Blastopirellula marina: one gene and its partners. The main gene of each other region encodes a partner of the protein of the gene in region 3 in a complex. Links are inferred from orthologs where the notes say so. Each region holds a gene or a part of one and is shown on either strand. Other genes may lie near its edges.

What was found.
Region 1: the proteins of C5Y96_RS20740 (region 3) and nuoH are in contact, whole or in part, in a crystal structure (PDB 6Y11), measured with the Thermus thermophilus proteins. The link is inferred for Blastopirellula marina from one-to-one orthologs. Residues at the interface, in WP_096411117.1 of Thermus thermophilus: Arg16, Glu17, Gly18, Leu24, Leu27, Val28, Trp30, Gly31, Arg32, Asn34, Ser35, Trp37, Thr54, Asp55, Ala56, Asp59, Ala61, Arg62, Phe63, Gly64, Glu66, Val67, Phe68, Arg69, Ala70, Ser71, Arg73, Gln74, Ala75, Asp76; in WP_096411122.1 of Thermus thermophilus: Arg36, Val44, Arg45, Met46, Gly47, Pro48, Asn49, Arg50, Val51, Leu57, Gln58, Ala61, Asp62, Ile64, Lys65, Ile67, Phe68, Lys69, Glu70, Ile72, Val74, Glu223, Ala224, Glu225, His233, Thr234, Glu235, Tyr236, Ser237, Trp241.
Region 2: the proteins of C5Y96_RS20740 (region 3) and C5Y96_RS14590 are in contact, whole or in part, in a cryo-EM structure (PDB 6KHJ), measured with the Thermosynechococcus vestitus proteins. The link is inferred for Blastopirellula marina from one-to-one orthologs. Residues at the interface, in WP_011056552.1 of Thermosynechococcus vestitus: Leu46, Met47, Tyr48, Thr50, Ala51, Cys52, Phe54, Ile55, Glu56, Ala58, Ala59, Ile61, Gly62, Ser63, Arg64, Phe65, Asn76, Pro78, Thr89, Thr91, Lys93, Met94, Ala97, Leu101, Met123, Phe124, Ser126, Asp127, Ser128, Tyr129; in WP_011057128.1 of Thermosynechococcus vestitus: Pro17, His18, His19, Pro20, Ser21, Met22, Val25, Arg27, Met29, Thr31, Ile38, Asp39, Cys40, Glu41, Pro42, Val43, Ile44, Gly45, Tyr46, Leu47, His48, Arg49, Gly50, Met51, Lys53, Ile54, Asn57, Arg58, Pro65, Tyr66.

The regions. Positions count from the first base shown.
Region 1 is NZ_PUIA01000038.1:185,698-188,693, reverse strand. It holds nuoH (NADH-quinone oxidoreductase subunit NuoH), read right to left. Parts: upstream 2,116-2,996; coding sequence 886-2,115; downstream 1-885. Other genes in the region: C5Y96_RS14595 (HupE/UreJ family protein), read right to left, coding at 2,295-2,888; C5Y96_RS14605 (NADH-quinone oxidoreductase subunit J), read right to left, coding at 167-889; nuoK (NADH-quinone oxidoreductase subunit NuoK), read right to left, coding at 1-170. UniProt on the Escherichia coli protein: NDH-1 shuttles electrons from NADH, via FMN and iron-sulfur (Fe-S) centers, to quinones in the respiratory chain. The immediate electron acceptor for the enzyme in this species is believed to be ubiquinone.
Region 2 is NZ_PUIA01000038.1:183,558-186,545, reverse strand. It holds C5Y96_RS14590 (NADH-quinone oxidoreductase subunit D), read right to left. Parts: upstream 2,104-2,988; coding sequence 898-2,103; downstream 1-897. Other genes in the region: C5Y96_RS28145 (NADH-quinone oxidoreductase subunit A), read right to left, coding at 2,677-2,988; C5Y96_RS14585 (NADH-quinone oxidoreductase subunit C), read right to left, coding at 2,122-2,652; C5Y96_RS14595 (HupE/UreJ family protein), read right to left, coding at 147-740.
Region 3 is NZ_PUIA01000069.1:59,693-67,849, forward strand. Bases 3,083-6,048 are described here. They hold C5Y96_RS20740 (NADH-quinone oxidoreductase subunit B), read right to left. Parts: upstream 4,883-6,048; coding sequence 4,283-4,882; downstream 3,083-4,282. Other genes in these bases: sufB (Fe-S cluster assembly protein SufB), read right to left, coding at 3,083-3,289; sufC (Fe-S cluster assembly ATPase SufC), read right to left, coding at 3,405-4,220; C5Y96_RS20745 (helix-turn-helix transcriptional regulator), read right to left, coding at 4,886-5,566; C5Y96_RS20750 (alanine/glycine:cation symporter family protein), read left to right, coding at 5,858-6,048. In the rest of the region: C5Y96_RS20720 (non-heme iron oxygenase ferredoxin subunit), read right to left, coding at 1-312; Fe-S cluster assembly protein SufD, read right to left, coding at 443-1,768; more of sufB, read right to left, coding at 1,874-3,082; more of C5Y96_RS20750, read left to right, coding at 6,049-8,101. UniProt on the Escherichia coli protein: NDH-1 shuttles electrons from NADH, via FMN and iron-sulfur (Fe-S) centers, to quinones in the respiratory chain. The immediate electron acceptor for the enzyme in this species is ubiquinone.

The DNA.
Region 1 (2,996 bases), on a different replicon or contig from region 3:
CTCGCAAATCCCACGAAGTTGACGATCGCTCCATTAAGGACCAACTCGATGCCCATCAATATACCCAAGGCATTTCGCTTCGTTGCCATGCACAGCACGCCGGTCACGAACAGAAATGCTCCGACCGCCAGGAAGTGAGACAATCCGATGGGTTCGGTCAAAAAGCTCACTGGTGATCGCCTCCGTGATGATGCCGTTTAGCCCGGGCCAGGAATGCGGCCCCGACCAGCACTACCAGCAAGTGAACCGAAACAATCTCAAAGGGAAGCAAGTAGCCTGCTAAGCCCGTTTCTTCGCTTTCAATCTTATCCGCTCTCACACCTACGAGCGCCAGGCCAATCTCGCCTGTCCGCTGCGGCATTCCTTCACTGGCTTTGGCCGCCATAAGCTCTAATTTGCGTCGCTGCGCCGCGGTAATCTCTTCCCCGCGTGCCTGTTGACTATTGAGTTCTTCCGCGAAAGCCAGCAACTGCGCATCGACGACAGACTGATAGTCCGAGCTTTGCCACTGTGGAATGAGAAATACAAGCTGCACCAAAATGGCCAGCAAGGCACCGCCCACCAATAGCCCCAATATCCAGTCGCCAGCAGGGGTTCGCATGGTAATGAACGCCTTTTGCGCCGTGAGCATCACGCCGAAGATCAACAGCACGACCGTTCCACCGACATAGATCATCAGTTGCATCGCACCAACGAAATAGGCTCCGGCAAGAAACAGCAAGCCGCTGGTTGCCGCCAGACAGACAATCAAGGCAAACGCCATCCGCACGATGTTGTTCGTCATGGCCACGACGACGGCAAAACCACAGGCACACGAGGCGATGACATAAAACAACACCGTGTGCCAGTTGATCGCTACTTCGCTAGTGGCCGCGAGAAGTGGAGTCACTCGACTTCTCCTTCCTCGTCTGCTGACGACGACAGCGATTCAAGCAGCGCATCGGCTTGCTTCTCGCCGGTCTTATACCAACCCTCGCGTACCAAAGAGCGTTCCTGAGCTGGCAGTAAATCGTTGAAGAAGGGAACGTCCAGCGCCGTCCAGAACATTACCCCCAATAGGCATACGGCGGCGATCGGAACACAGTACTTCAGGCACATGGTAATCACCTGGTCAACACGCAAACGCGGAAACGTCCAACGCACCCACATCATCGCGATCACACCAATCGATGCCTTGACCAGCAAGCAAAGCACGCCAAACAGATTAGCGATTGAACTGAACCACCAGCAATTGCCAAGGTAGTCGGGGTACCAATCCATCAGAGCGCTGAAAATGGGGATCGGGCCATTCCAGCCGCCAAAGAATAGGATCGCCGCCAAGGCCGAGACCAAAATCATCGAGCCGTATTCGGCCATGAAGAACAGGCTCCAACGCATGCCAGAGTACTCGGTGAGAAAGCCGGCCACCAGCTCACTTTCGGCTTCTGCCAGGTCGAATGGAGCTCGATTCACACTAGCAACCGCACACGTAAAGTAAATCCAGAACACGACAAAGATGAAGGGATCGTGGAAGATCAGCCAATTGGTGAACAAACCTCGCTGCTGATCGCCAATAGCAACCAGGTCCATCGTTCCGCAGATCATCAGGGGAACGATCACGCAGAGACCCAACGGCACTTCATAGCTGACAACCTGGGCCGCTTGCCGCATTGCACCGAACAGCGACCACTTCGACCCTGACGAGTACCCTGCCAAGATCACGCCGAAGACTTCCAATCCCAAGACGGCGATCAGAAAGAACAGACCGATGTTCAAATGCAAAGCCACCCACCCTGAAGCGAAGGGGAGGGCCATGAACGCGGAGAAGCTGGCGGCGAACGCCACATAGGGTGCCAATTTGAACAGGATGGGATCAGCATCCTTGGGCATCAAGTCTTCTTTTGAAAGAAGCTTAATCCCGTCGGCCAGCGATTGAAGCCACCCAAATGCCCCACCAGTGCGAGTTGGCCCCAGGCGATCTTGAATACGGCCAGAGACCTTCCGTTCGGCCCAGATGAACACAAACGCACCCAGAGCGATCACATTGACCAGCAAGAAGGCTTGAATCAGCGCGGCGACCGTGTACCCCAGGAATTCCCATCCTGCAGGAAACCAACCTGCGAAGAACTCTCCCACGTGCGCGCTTTCCTTGTGCGTAAAAATACCGGGCAAAACACAGCCTTTTCCCGGACCCTCATGATACCGACCCAGGCACCCGGCGAAAACTACTCAGTCGTCAAACTCCGGCTTTCTCGCCGGGAATTAGTTCACCTGGTGTTTGTTTTCTCGGCAACTCGCATCAGGATCAATTGCCACTACAGCACACCCAAAAGCAAACAGACTCCAACCAGCGAGATTGCCACTCCAGACAGACGAAGTGAAGGTGCCCAACGCCGACTATTCTTCACGCTCAATCCAACAGCAATCCCGACCAAATGGAGTAGTGCGGTAGCACCAACAACCCCAGACGCATACCACACAGCATCGGCCATTGCAGGCATCTCGATTCCGTGAGCATGGCCGTGCATCAAACCAAATACTCCGAGAAAGATGGCGGCAGAGACAATTGGATATGCCATCCCCAAGGCCAAAGCAACACCGAGAGCAACCACCGAAAGTGCGATCCCATACTCAACAAATTGAACCTGCACTCCATTCATGCCAATAGTGCCACCAACGACCATCATGCCCAGGAACGTTGCCGGAAGTATCCAAATCGCTTTCCCACCTATCTGCACACTTAAAAGCCCAACAGCGATCATCGCCAGAAGATGATCTAAACCAAACCATGGGTGTGAGAAGCCTGCTCCCAAGCTACTGCCTGAAAGACCATGCTGCGGATGAGCAAAGGCGGTTGATGAAATGACCACAACCCAACATCCTGCCAACAAAGCTTTCCGAAAATTCATCACTGTTGTTCCGATCCCAAGCGGGTCAACTCGTCGGCCAGGTGGCTAACATTTTTACCGTAAAACCAAAGGGGAGATGCACCTTGAATACATCGCCAACGAGTAAAC
Region 2 (2,988 bases), on a different replicon or contig from region 3:
CAAAACACAGCCTTTTCCCGGACCCTCATGATACCGACCCAGGCACCCGGCGAAAACTACTCAGTCGTCAAACTCCGGCTTTCTCGCCGGGAATTAGTTCACCTGGTGTTTGTTTTCTCGGCAACTCGCATCAGGATCAATTGCCACTACAGCACACCCAAAAGCAAACAGACTCCAACCAGCGAGATTGCCACTCCAGACAGACGAAGTGAAGGTGCCCAACGCCGACTATTCTTCACGCTCAATCCAACAGCAATCCCGACCAAATGGAGTAGTGCGGTAGCACCAACAACCCCAGACGCATACCACACAGCATCGGCCATTGCAGGCATCTCGATTCCGTGAGCATGGCCGTGCATCAAACCAAATACTCCGAGAAAGATGGCGGCAGAGACAATTGGATATGCCATCCCCAAGGCCAAAGCAACACCGAGAGCAACCACCGAAAGTGCGATCCCATACTCAACAAATTGAACCTGCACTCCATTCATGCCAATAGTGCCACCAACGACCATCATGCCCAGGAACGTTGCCGGAAGTATCCAAATCGCTTTCCCACCTATCTGCACACTTAAAAGCCCAACAGCGATCATCGCCAGAAGATGATCTAAACCAAACCATGGGTGTGAGAAGCCTGCTCCCAAGCTACTGCCTGAAAGACCATGCTGCGGATGAGCAAAGGCGGTTGATGAAATGACCACAACCCAACATCCTGCCAACAAAGCTTTCCGAAAATTCATCACTGTTGTTCCGATCCCAAGCGGGTCAACTCGTCGGCCAGGTGGCTAACATTTTTACCGTAAAACCAAAGGGGAGATGCACCTTGAATACATCGCCAACGAGTAAACCACGCAGGCCCCAGCAAGGCTCCAAACACCTTTTACCACCACAGTACGATCAACGATCGATTTCCCCCATCACAATATCCAGCGAACCAACGATCGCTGGAATGTCGGCGATCAAGCCACCACGGCAGAGTTCTTCGACAACCGAAAGATTACTGAAACAGCTACTGCGAGCCCTGACCCGGCGAGGAATCGAGTCGCCCCCATCGGATACGACATAGAATCCCATCTGCCCACGAGGGCACTCCGTCTCAAGATAGGCCTCGCCAGGCGGCAGCTTGGTTGCCAGCTTGATGGGCGTTCCCCAGTCGCCGCTCGACTTCCGATAAAAATCCATCCCCTGGCGGATCAATTTGATCGCCTGAATCACTTCTAACATCCGCACGTAGAACCGGTGCCAACAATCGCCCAGCACAGCCTCATCCGGCACGGAGGGATAAACCTGATCCGTCGGGTAGCTACCGTCTCTTTCGACGATCACCTCGAAATCGTATCCCTCGTACATTGCCCGGTAGCGAGGCTCGCCATCTCGGCGAAGATCATGATCGACGCCAGACCCGCGCAGCACCGGCCCTGAACAGCCATAGGCAATCGCCATGTCGGCCGACATAACCCCAATGCCCGTGGTCCGTTTGATGAAAATGGCGTTCGTTGTCAAAAGCGTGTGATAGTCCGGAATCTGAGGCTCGAACTGATCCAGAAAATGGCTGCACTTATCGATCCAGTCGAAAGGCAAATCGGCCGTCACGCCCCCTGGGGTGATATAGCTATAGGTTAGCCGCGCACCGCAGACCCATTCCAACAGATCGAGAATCTTCTCTCGCTCGCGGAACGCGTACAGAAATGGGCTGAAGGTCCCCAAATCGAGCCCGTAGGTTCCCATTCCCACCAGGTGACTGGCGATGCGATTCAATTCCGCAATCATCACGCGGGTATGTCGCACTTTTTCTGGCAGGTCGTAGTCAAGCAGCTTTTCCACAGCCAATGACCAGCCAAGGTTCATGTTCATACCGGCCAGATAATCCATCCGGTCGGTGTAAGGAATGAACTGCCGCGGCGTGAGGTTCTCGCCGATTTTTTCCGCGCAGCGATGCAGGTATCCGATATGGGGTACCGCCTCCGAGACAACCTCGCCATCGGTGCGCAAGACAAGCCGTAACACACCATGCGTGCTGGGATGCTGCGGCCCCATATTCACCAACATCTCGTCGGTGCGAACATCGAGTTCAATGATTTCGGATTGATTCGCGTTGGACATTCAAAGGGCTTTCACGAACTAGCGTCCACGGATTCCGTGATACTCGAGCGGCATGACATAATCCTTGCGAAGCGGGTGCCCTACCCAGTCTTCAGGGCACAAAATCCGTCTCAAATTCTCGTGCCCAATAAACAGAACGCCGGATAGATCGTATACCTCACGTTCGTGCCAATCAGCCGTTTTCCAGACACTGGTAACCGACGGCAATTCAGGAATTTGTCCTTCGATTGCATCCTTCCAACGCGATAGCATTACCTTCATGGTGCCAGTCGTTTTATGACGAATACTGGAAACGTGATAAACGACCTCTAAGTGTGGCTGCCACTTTGCCTTGGCGGCTTTCTTGGGATCGGTCTCGCAGTAGTCGACAACGCAAATCGAATTCAGGTAGTCAAACGCGATCGAAGACTCTTCCTTGAGATAACGACACACTTCCACTAAACCAGTTGGCGACACTTCGATCCAGGGATCGACGTTCTCGAGATTCGCACCTACGACCTTATCGCCGAAACGTTGCTTGAGTTTCTCTACGAAGGGCTCGTCAATCATGCTTGGGTTTACCTTGCTAAGCAACTAAGGAGTTGAGGCCACCTGAGTCGATTCCTGCCAGCTTGATTTTGATTTAGTACGTGTGCGCGCATGCCCGGACATCGAGCGCACCCAGTCGAGATCCCCTCGCTTCCAAACGTACGCGAAACCGACCATCAGAACCGCAAAAAAGACCATGATGTCCGCTACGCACGTCCAAACTAGTTTTGCAGCAGCCGAACGGGCCTGGGCGTTGCTGGCGGCAACGTCCTTTGATGCTAGAAGCTCCTCTTCACCGACCGGCAAACCAAGCTCCGTCATCAGGCCTGCGTATCCCGGACCAATCACACGGGTGCC
Region 3 (8,157 bases):
GTCAACAAGGCGAACGTAGATGTCGCCCCCTTCAATCTTGGCTTCGTGTACCTGGGTCGGCTGTGTGGCTGGCATCAGCGTGGCCTTGCCGGTCCGAATGTCGAACTTGGCCCCGTGACGAGGGCACTCGATTTCGTAACCGTCCAAGTCCCCCTCGCCCAGTGGTCCGTCGTCGTGCGTGCAAACGTCGTCCAGGCAGAAAACCTGACCACCGGCATGAATCACGATCACGAAGCGATCGTCGACTTCAAACACTTCTTTACCAGGATCGGGTATCTCACTGAGAGCCGCGACACGCACAAAGTCGGACATTCGAATTACTTACTTGCAGGACAGGAGGTGATTATCAAGTTGATCGCTGAAACATGTAGAGCCCACGTGTCGCGGGTCAGAAACTCGGTACCCGCTTTGCGACCCGCGACACGCGGGCCCTACTTACCAGTTAATCGTATTCGCGAACACGGCGCGCGATCGCGTGCCCTAGGGCTTCACGTACCGATTCGAGCGTAATGCGGTCGAATACCTGTTGGAAGAAGCCGGTCACGATCATACGCATCGCTTCTTTGCGGGTATAACCGCGAGCCATGGCGTAGAAGATCTGCTCTTCGTCTACCTTGCCGGTGGTGGCCCCGTGGGTGCAGCGAACGTCGTCCGCTTCGATTTCCAAGCCAGGGATCGAGTCGGCACGGCTATGTTCGGTCAGCAGTAGGTTGTCGATACGCTGATAGCCGTCGGTCTTCTGAGCACCGGGAGCAACCTTGATCATCCCGCGCCATACGGTTCGTGACTGATCTTGCAGGGCCGCTTTGTACAGGAAGTTACTCGTGCAGTTCGGGGCACGATGGTACTGCTGCGTGTGATAGGAAAGGTGCTGCTTGTTCTCGGTGAAGAGCACGCCGTTCACTTCGCAGTGGGCACCTGGCTTATCAAGGGCAACGTGCTGATTCACTTTCGACAGGCGGCTACCCAGTGCACCCAGCGTCCAGAACAGGTTACCGTCTTGGCCGACGCAACCTTTCTGCTGAGCGAAGTGCCACACCTTTTCGCCCCAGTTCTGCAGGTTCACGAAGCGCAGGTTGGCTCGATCGCCAACGATCACTTCAATCGCACCGCAGTGGAAGCCAGGCTGGTCGTCGTCCAGGCTGGCCGATTCGGTCAGCACGGTTGCCTGGGCACCTTCTTCCAGCACGATCAACGTATGAGCCAGGTCGACACCGTTGTCTCCAACCAGGTTCAACACGTGCAGCGGTTGCTCGACCTGAACGTTACGGGGAACGTACAGAAACGCACCGCCACTGAAGTAGGCGGCATGCAGGGCACTGAACTTGTCGAAGTGTGGGTCGAACTCGCCTTGGAAGAGATACTTCTTCACCAGGTCGCCATGCTCGGCCAGAACGGTACGGAAGTCGCCGAAGATGACGCCTTTGGCTTTCAGTTCGTCGCTGATGGTACTGACGGCGGTCTTACCGTTCAGGGAGATCACCTGGCCGCCGATGTCAACACCTTGGGCCAAGAGACCGGTCGGGAGGGTCGACGGATCGACCTGGGTAGCGAAGCTAGGCGGATTGAACTTCTTCAGGCTGAAGCCGCGGATGTCGGTTCGCATCCACTCTTCTTCCTTGCGGGTCGGCCAGTCCTTCTGCTCAAAGCTTTCGAAGGCTTCCTGGCGAAGATCGACCAGCCACTGGGGCTCGTTCAGTTGTTTGACGTAATCGTTGAATGCTTCGGCATTCCAATTTTCGACGGTGGTTGCGGCTGCCACGCTCATGATATCGCTAATGTTCGGGTCTTAACTGTCAAAGAAAAATGGCCAAGCACGCCAGCTCGATCGACGCTGCTTGGCCCAAATGTGGTCACGAAAGGGTTCCGTCGACTAACCGACCGAACCTTCCATTTGCAGCTCGATCAAGCGGTTCAGTTCGACCGCGTATTCCATCGGCAATTCCTTCACCAGCGGCTCGATGAAACCATTGACGATCATCGTGCTCGCTTCCGCTTCGGTCAGGCCGCGGCTCATCAGGTAGAAGAGTTGCTCTTCACCAATACGCGAGACGCTCGCTTCGTGACCGATGGCGACATCGGGTTCCATGATTTCGATGTAGGGGTAGGTGTCGGTCTGGCTTTCGGGGTCCAGAATCAATGCATCGCACACGACGCTGCACTTGGTGTTATGAGCACCTTCCTCGACGCGAACCAGCCCGCGATAGCTACCGCGACCGCCGTCCTTCGAGATCGATTTGGAAATGATCTGTCCAGAAGTGTTCGGAGCACAGTGAACCAGCTTGGCACCGGTGTCCTGATGCTGATGCTTGCCGGCAAACGCGATCGAAAGGATCTCGCCGCGGGCACCTGGTTCCATCAGGTAAACAGCTGGGTACTTCATCGTCAGGTGGCTACCCAGGTTGCCGTCCACCCATTCCATGGTGGCGTCGGCATAAGCCAAAGCGCGCTTGGTCACCAGGTTGTAGATGTTGTTCGCCCAGTTCTGGATCGTGCTGTATCGGCAACGCGAACCCTTCTTGCAGATCACTTCCACCACGGCCGAGTGCAAGCTTTCCGACGAGTACATCGGAGCGGTGCAACCTTCGACGTAGTGAATCTTCGCCCCTTCGTCGACGATGATCAGCGTACGCTCGAACTGCCCCATGCTTTCTTCGTTGATACGGAAGTAGGTTTGCAGAGGGAATTCGATTTCGACGCCAGGAGGAACGTAGATAAACGAACCGCCAGACCAGACCGCCGAGTTGAGCGCGGCGAACTTGTTGTCGTGCGGAGGAATCACCGTGCCGAAGTATTCCTTCAGCAGTTCAGGGTGTTCACGCAGAGCGGTGTCCGTATCGGTGAAGATCACACCCTTTTGAGCGAGGTCTTCCTGCAGCGAACCGTACACCACTTCGCTCTCGAACTGAGCTTTCACGCCGGCCAGGTATTGGCGTTCGGCTTCGGGAATGCCCAGTTTCTCGAACGTTTCCTTGATTTCCGCCGGCACGTCGTCCCACGTCTTGCCTTGCTTCTCGGTCGGCTTGAGGTAGTAGTAGATGTCTTGGAAGTCGAGGCTGATGTCGCCGCCCCATTTGGGCATCGGCTTGGAGTTGAAGATCTCCAGCGAGTCCAAACGGAACTTACGCATCCAGTCCGGTTCGTCCTTGATGTCCGAGATCTGATTGACGATCTCAGGATTCAATCCCTTCTTGGCCTTGAAGACACCCTTGCTGGTCGTGCGGAAATCGTACTTGTTGATTTCACCGATTGGGCTTTGTACGCCGGTGTCAGTAATATCGGTGGCCATTGTCTCTCCAAACTATTGAATATCGTCGGTGGCGATGGTCTGCGTGCTTCGCATTGGTGCCTGGTCGCAGTTCAGGCCGCGAAGCGAATCGCACAGTGACTAATACGCTTTGTGACTAAACCGTTTGCTCTTCGTCTTGCATCGCACGTTCCATGGCAGCCGCTTCCGGATATGCCTTGCGAATGCGTTCGTAACCATTGGAATGCAGTTCGTGAGCCAGCTCGACGCCGCCGCTTTCGACGATCCGCCCACCCAGCATCACGTGAGCGTGCGAAGGTGGGTTGTGCTCGAGCAGCTTGTCGTGGTGGGTAATGATCAGAAGGCCCATCTCTTCGCCACCGATCTGAGCGATACTCTGGCTGGCCAGACGCACCGCATCGGCGTCCAGACCGCTGTCGGTTTCGTCCAGAATGGCGAATTTCGGCTGCAGCATAGCCAGCTGAAGAATCTCGGCCCGCTTCATTTCACCACCTGAGAAGCCGTCGTTGACGTAACGACGAGCGAACTCGGTGTCCATCTGAAGCTGGTTCATCTTCTCTTTGATTTCCTTACGGAATTCCCGCATCGGAATGAGGTCTTCACCTTCTTTACGTTCTGGATTGCGAACGTTGGTCGTTGCGTGCCGCAGGAAGTCGGCCAGGCGAACGCCAGGGATGGCGATCGGCCGCTGGAAGGCCATGAACAGGCCAAGTCGGGCTCGTTCGTCCGCTTCCATCTCGGTGACGTCGACATCGTTCAGCAGAATGCGACCTTCGGTCACTTCGTACTTGGGATGTCCCATGACGGCAAAGCCGAGCGTGCTTTTACCGGAACCGTTAGGGCCCATCAGGGCATGCGTTTCACCACGCTTCAGTTCCAGGTTCACGCCATTGAGGATCGGCTTGTCTTCTACCGAAACGTGTAAATTCTCAATCTTCAATACGTCGGTCATTCGTGACTATTCGCTCTACTTGAGTCTCAACGGAGGCGACACCGCAAGCGGCGTCATGGAAGTTATTTACCAGTATGCTTTTGATGTTGGGTCAGCGGGTTTTCCGATCCTGTCGCCTGGACATAACCGGAATGATGCGGAACCGGCAACTCGTCTTCGACGCGTGTGCCGTTCTTATTATTGATGCGATGTCCGCGGATCTTGTCTTGGATTCGCATCAACCCTTCCAACAGTGCCTCCGGCCGTGGAGGACATCCGGGAACGTAAACGTCCACGGGAACAACCAGGTCAACTCCTTTGACCACGTGATACCCATACTTGAAGTAAGGACCACCACCCACGGTGCAGGCACCCATGGCGATGACATACTTCGGATCAGGCATCATGTTGTAAAGCCGCCGAACTCGGCTGGCCATTTTGTAGGTGACCGTGCCGGCGACAATCATCAAGTCTGCTTGGCGAGGGGAGGCCCGAAACGCTCCGGCCCCGAAGCGGTCGATGTCGTAACGACTCGCCCCAACAGCCATCATTTCGATCGCACAACAGGCCAGCCCAAACGTCATGGGCCAAATACTTGCCTGCTGCCCCCAATTGATGGCCTGTTCGATGGTCGTCGTGATGACGTTCTCTTCGAAACGGCCTTCAATCCACGGCTTGGTCATGTGTTACACGCTTTCCGTTTCCGGGCCGATTTGGGTCAGCTCGTAAGTGCAACAGCCTTCGCCATCGAGCCGACAATGGCTCAACTTCATGTTTTGTCCGACCAATTCGGCAAACATCGCTTTCTCGAGGGCACACACCGCTCGATCCTGCTCGGCCAAATCCGGATAAGGACAAGCCAGCACGTTGAGCACCGGCTTACCCTCAGTGTCTTCTTCGTATTCCAACGGAATCTGACGACCGATGAACAGGGCCATCAGGTCGTGAATCCGCTCGTGGGCGTCTTCGCCGTGAATCTGGCTGGCGTACATCTCGACCAGCCGCTTGGCGATCCGAGAAATGAGCCCTTGCTTCACCTCGGGATCTTCAATGGACCGAATCTCGTCCCACAGGGCCAAAGCCAGGTCGGCATAGTTCGCCCCGGTCTTTCGTTCACCCTTGGTGGTCAAGCGATACTTGTGGGTCGGTCGACCACGGCCGGCTTTCGACGAGATTCGCTCGACATAGCCTTGCCCCATCAAGCGATTCAGACGCTGCCGCACGGCGGTGGCGGTCACTTCCATAGCCACGGCCATTTCGGCTGTGGTTAGGGAAGGAGTCCGACGCAATAGATCGAGCACGACCAAGTCGGTCGGGAAGACCTCGTTGGCCCATCGTGTGTCATTTTGCGCGGAATTGGTGCTCATTCGCTTAAATTCGCTGTCTCACGACTGGCAATCTGCTAGCCGTATCGCTAAGTTGTGTCAGTACCCTAATGTTAGGGATTATCGCATTTTTGACAAGTATATATTCGTTAAATCGCGGTTCCCCGACAAGCGTTGCCGTAACCCCTTACCAGAACAATGGTTAAACTTTGCGGCAACTACAGCCCCCTAATCGCCCTAGCTCATCCATTTCGGAACGACTAATAGAACAACCTTCATTCATCCGGCGAGCCCCATGCCGAATCAGGAAGGTTGGCAGTTTGGGAAATTTGCATGATCGCAAGTCGACGAACTTTTCCGTGGGCCGTATTCACCTTTGTCGCATTGATGGTCGCACTAAGTTGCTTCCTCGTTTCGGCTCAGGATGCTCCTCCTTCAGACACACCGGCGGCAGAAGATAACGCCGGAGAGCAGTCTTCTTCGGAAGCGACCTACCCGCCGCCGGTCAATTTGGTTGACCAAGAGCCGGTCCCGGTACTCGATCGCATCGATGGTGCATTCGGCTGGATCGTCGGCAAGATGGCCGCCACGCTCTTCTACAAGGTCGCCCCTGAAGAGCGGCAATATGTCCAAGAGAACTACGTTCTGTACTATGTGCGTGACGAAGGAACCGACGGACCGTTTCAATTGGCCGAGAACAGCAAGCTTCGCAAGCCGGAAGACATGCCCGACGAGGTAACCGAGAAGGAAGCGACCGCCTGGGTCGAGACAGGCAACGCGATCAAACCGGCCAGCCCAAGCGTTCCGTACCGCCGTGGCGACTTGATTCGCCCAGGTGAAGACGGCAAACCTCGCGTTCGACCGGTTGAATACGTCAAGTATATCATTAACGATTCGGCCAAGTACGTTCTGATCCCTGGCAAAGATGGCGAGCCTGACTCGTTCCGTCCGGTCCGCAAGGTCCGCGCCGCACTGAGCACCGACCCAGCCGATTGGAAGTCGCCGGAAGAGATCAAGCAGATGGCCGAGCATGGCGAACTGGCTCTTGATTCGGCCGCCAACGGCCCTCAGACGCCTTACCTGTTTACCGAATATGACGGAGGGGTTCCCCTGGTCGTGATTTGGCTGGCAGGGGGCGCGGTCTTCTTCACCGTCTACTTTGGATTCGTCAACTTCTGGGGTGTTCCGCATGCGATCACCGTTGTCCGCGGTACCTACGACGACCCCAATGAACCAGGCGAAGTGACGCACTTTCAGGCATTAGCCTCGGCACTTTCGGCCACCGTCGGCCTGGGTAATATCGCCGGCGTTACCGTAGCGGTTACAGAAGGGGGGCCAGGCGCGTTCTTCTGGATGATGCTGTGCGGCTTCTTTGGTATGGCCAGTAAGTTTGTCGAATGTACGCTCGGCCAGATGTACCGCGAGGTCAAACCTGACGGCACCATCCAAGGTGGCCCGATGAACTACCTGGTCAACGCCTTCGAGCAGTTCGGTCTCAAACCGATCGGCATCGTGGTTTCGATCGTCTTCGCGGTGATGTGCGTGCTGGCCAGTTTCGGCGGCGGCAACATGTTCCAAGGAAATCAGGCCGCTTCCCAAGTGCTGAAGATGGTCCAGAACTCCGACATCGATCAACTAGACAAGGTCCAGCAGCAACTCAAAACCGCTGCCGCAGCGAAAGACCTGGAGCAAATCCCCGTCCTACAGGCCCAACGTACGACCCTGCAAAACCGGGTCGATGGCTTCGAGCGTCAATTCAAAATTGGCTTCGGGATCGTTATGGCGATCCTGGTCGGGGCGGTCATTATTGGCGGTATCAAACGCATTGGCGCGGCGGCCAGTAAGATTGTTCCCTCGATGTGCATCATCTACATCCTGGCCTGCTTGTGGATCATTTTAAGCAACGTGACGGAGATCCCTTCGCTGGTCGCCATGATCTTCACCGAGGCTTTCAACCCTGAAGCGGTCCGCGGGGGTATTCTTGGCGTGATCGTGCTGGGTGTGCGTCGTGCCGCGTTCAGCAACGAAGCTGGCGTCGGTAGCGCCGCGATCGCCCACAGTGCTGCAAAAACTGACGAGCCTGTCCGCGAAGGATTCGTTGCCTTGCTGGAACCCTTTATCGATACGATCGTGGTCTGCTCGATGACGGCGTTGGTTATCTTGATCACCGGTGCCTGGAACGATCCGACCTTGGTTCACACCAAAGGTTTTGAAGGGGTCGAGCTCACCTCGGAAGCATTCAAAGCCCAAATCAGTTGGTTCCCCTATGTGCTGACGGTCGCGGTCGTGCTGTTTGCATTCTCGACCATTATTTCGTGGAGCTACTACGGCGAACGCTGCTGGGAACGCCTGTTCGGTGCCCGCAGTGTGATGCTCTATAAAGCGATCTTCGTGGGGGCCGTTTTCCTGGGCCCCATCTTCCCACTGAGCAACGTGCTCGATTTTTCCGACTTCATGATCCTCTCCATGGCGTTTCCTAACATCATGGGGGCCATACTGTTAGCCCCAACCGTCAAACGTGCCCTGGGCGAGTACTGGCAAAAATATAAGGCCGGCGAGTTCAAGAAATTCAAATAAGCCGCGAATGACTTCCTAAGTGGGAGATCCGATTTTATCTCCCACGTTTCCTCCCC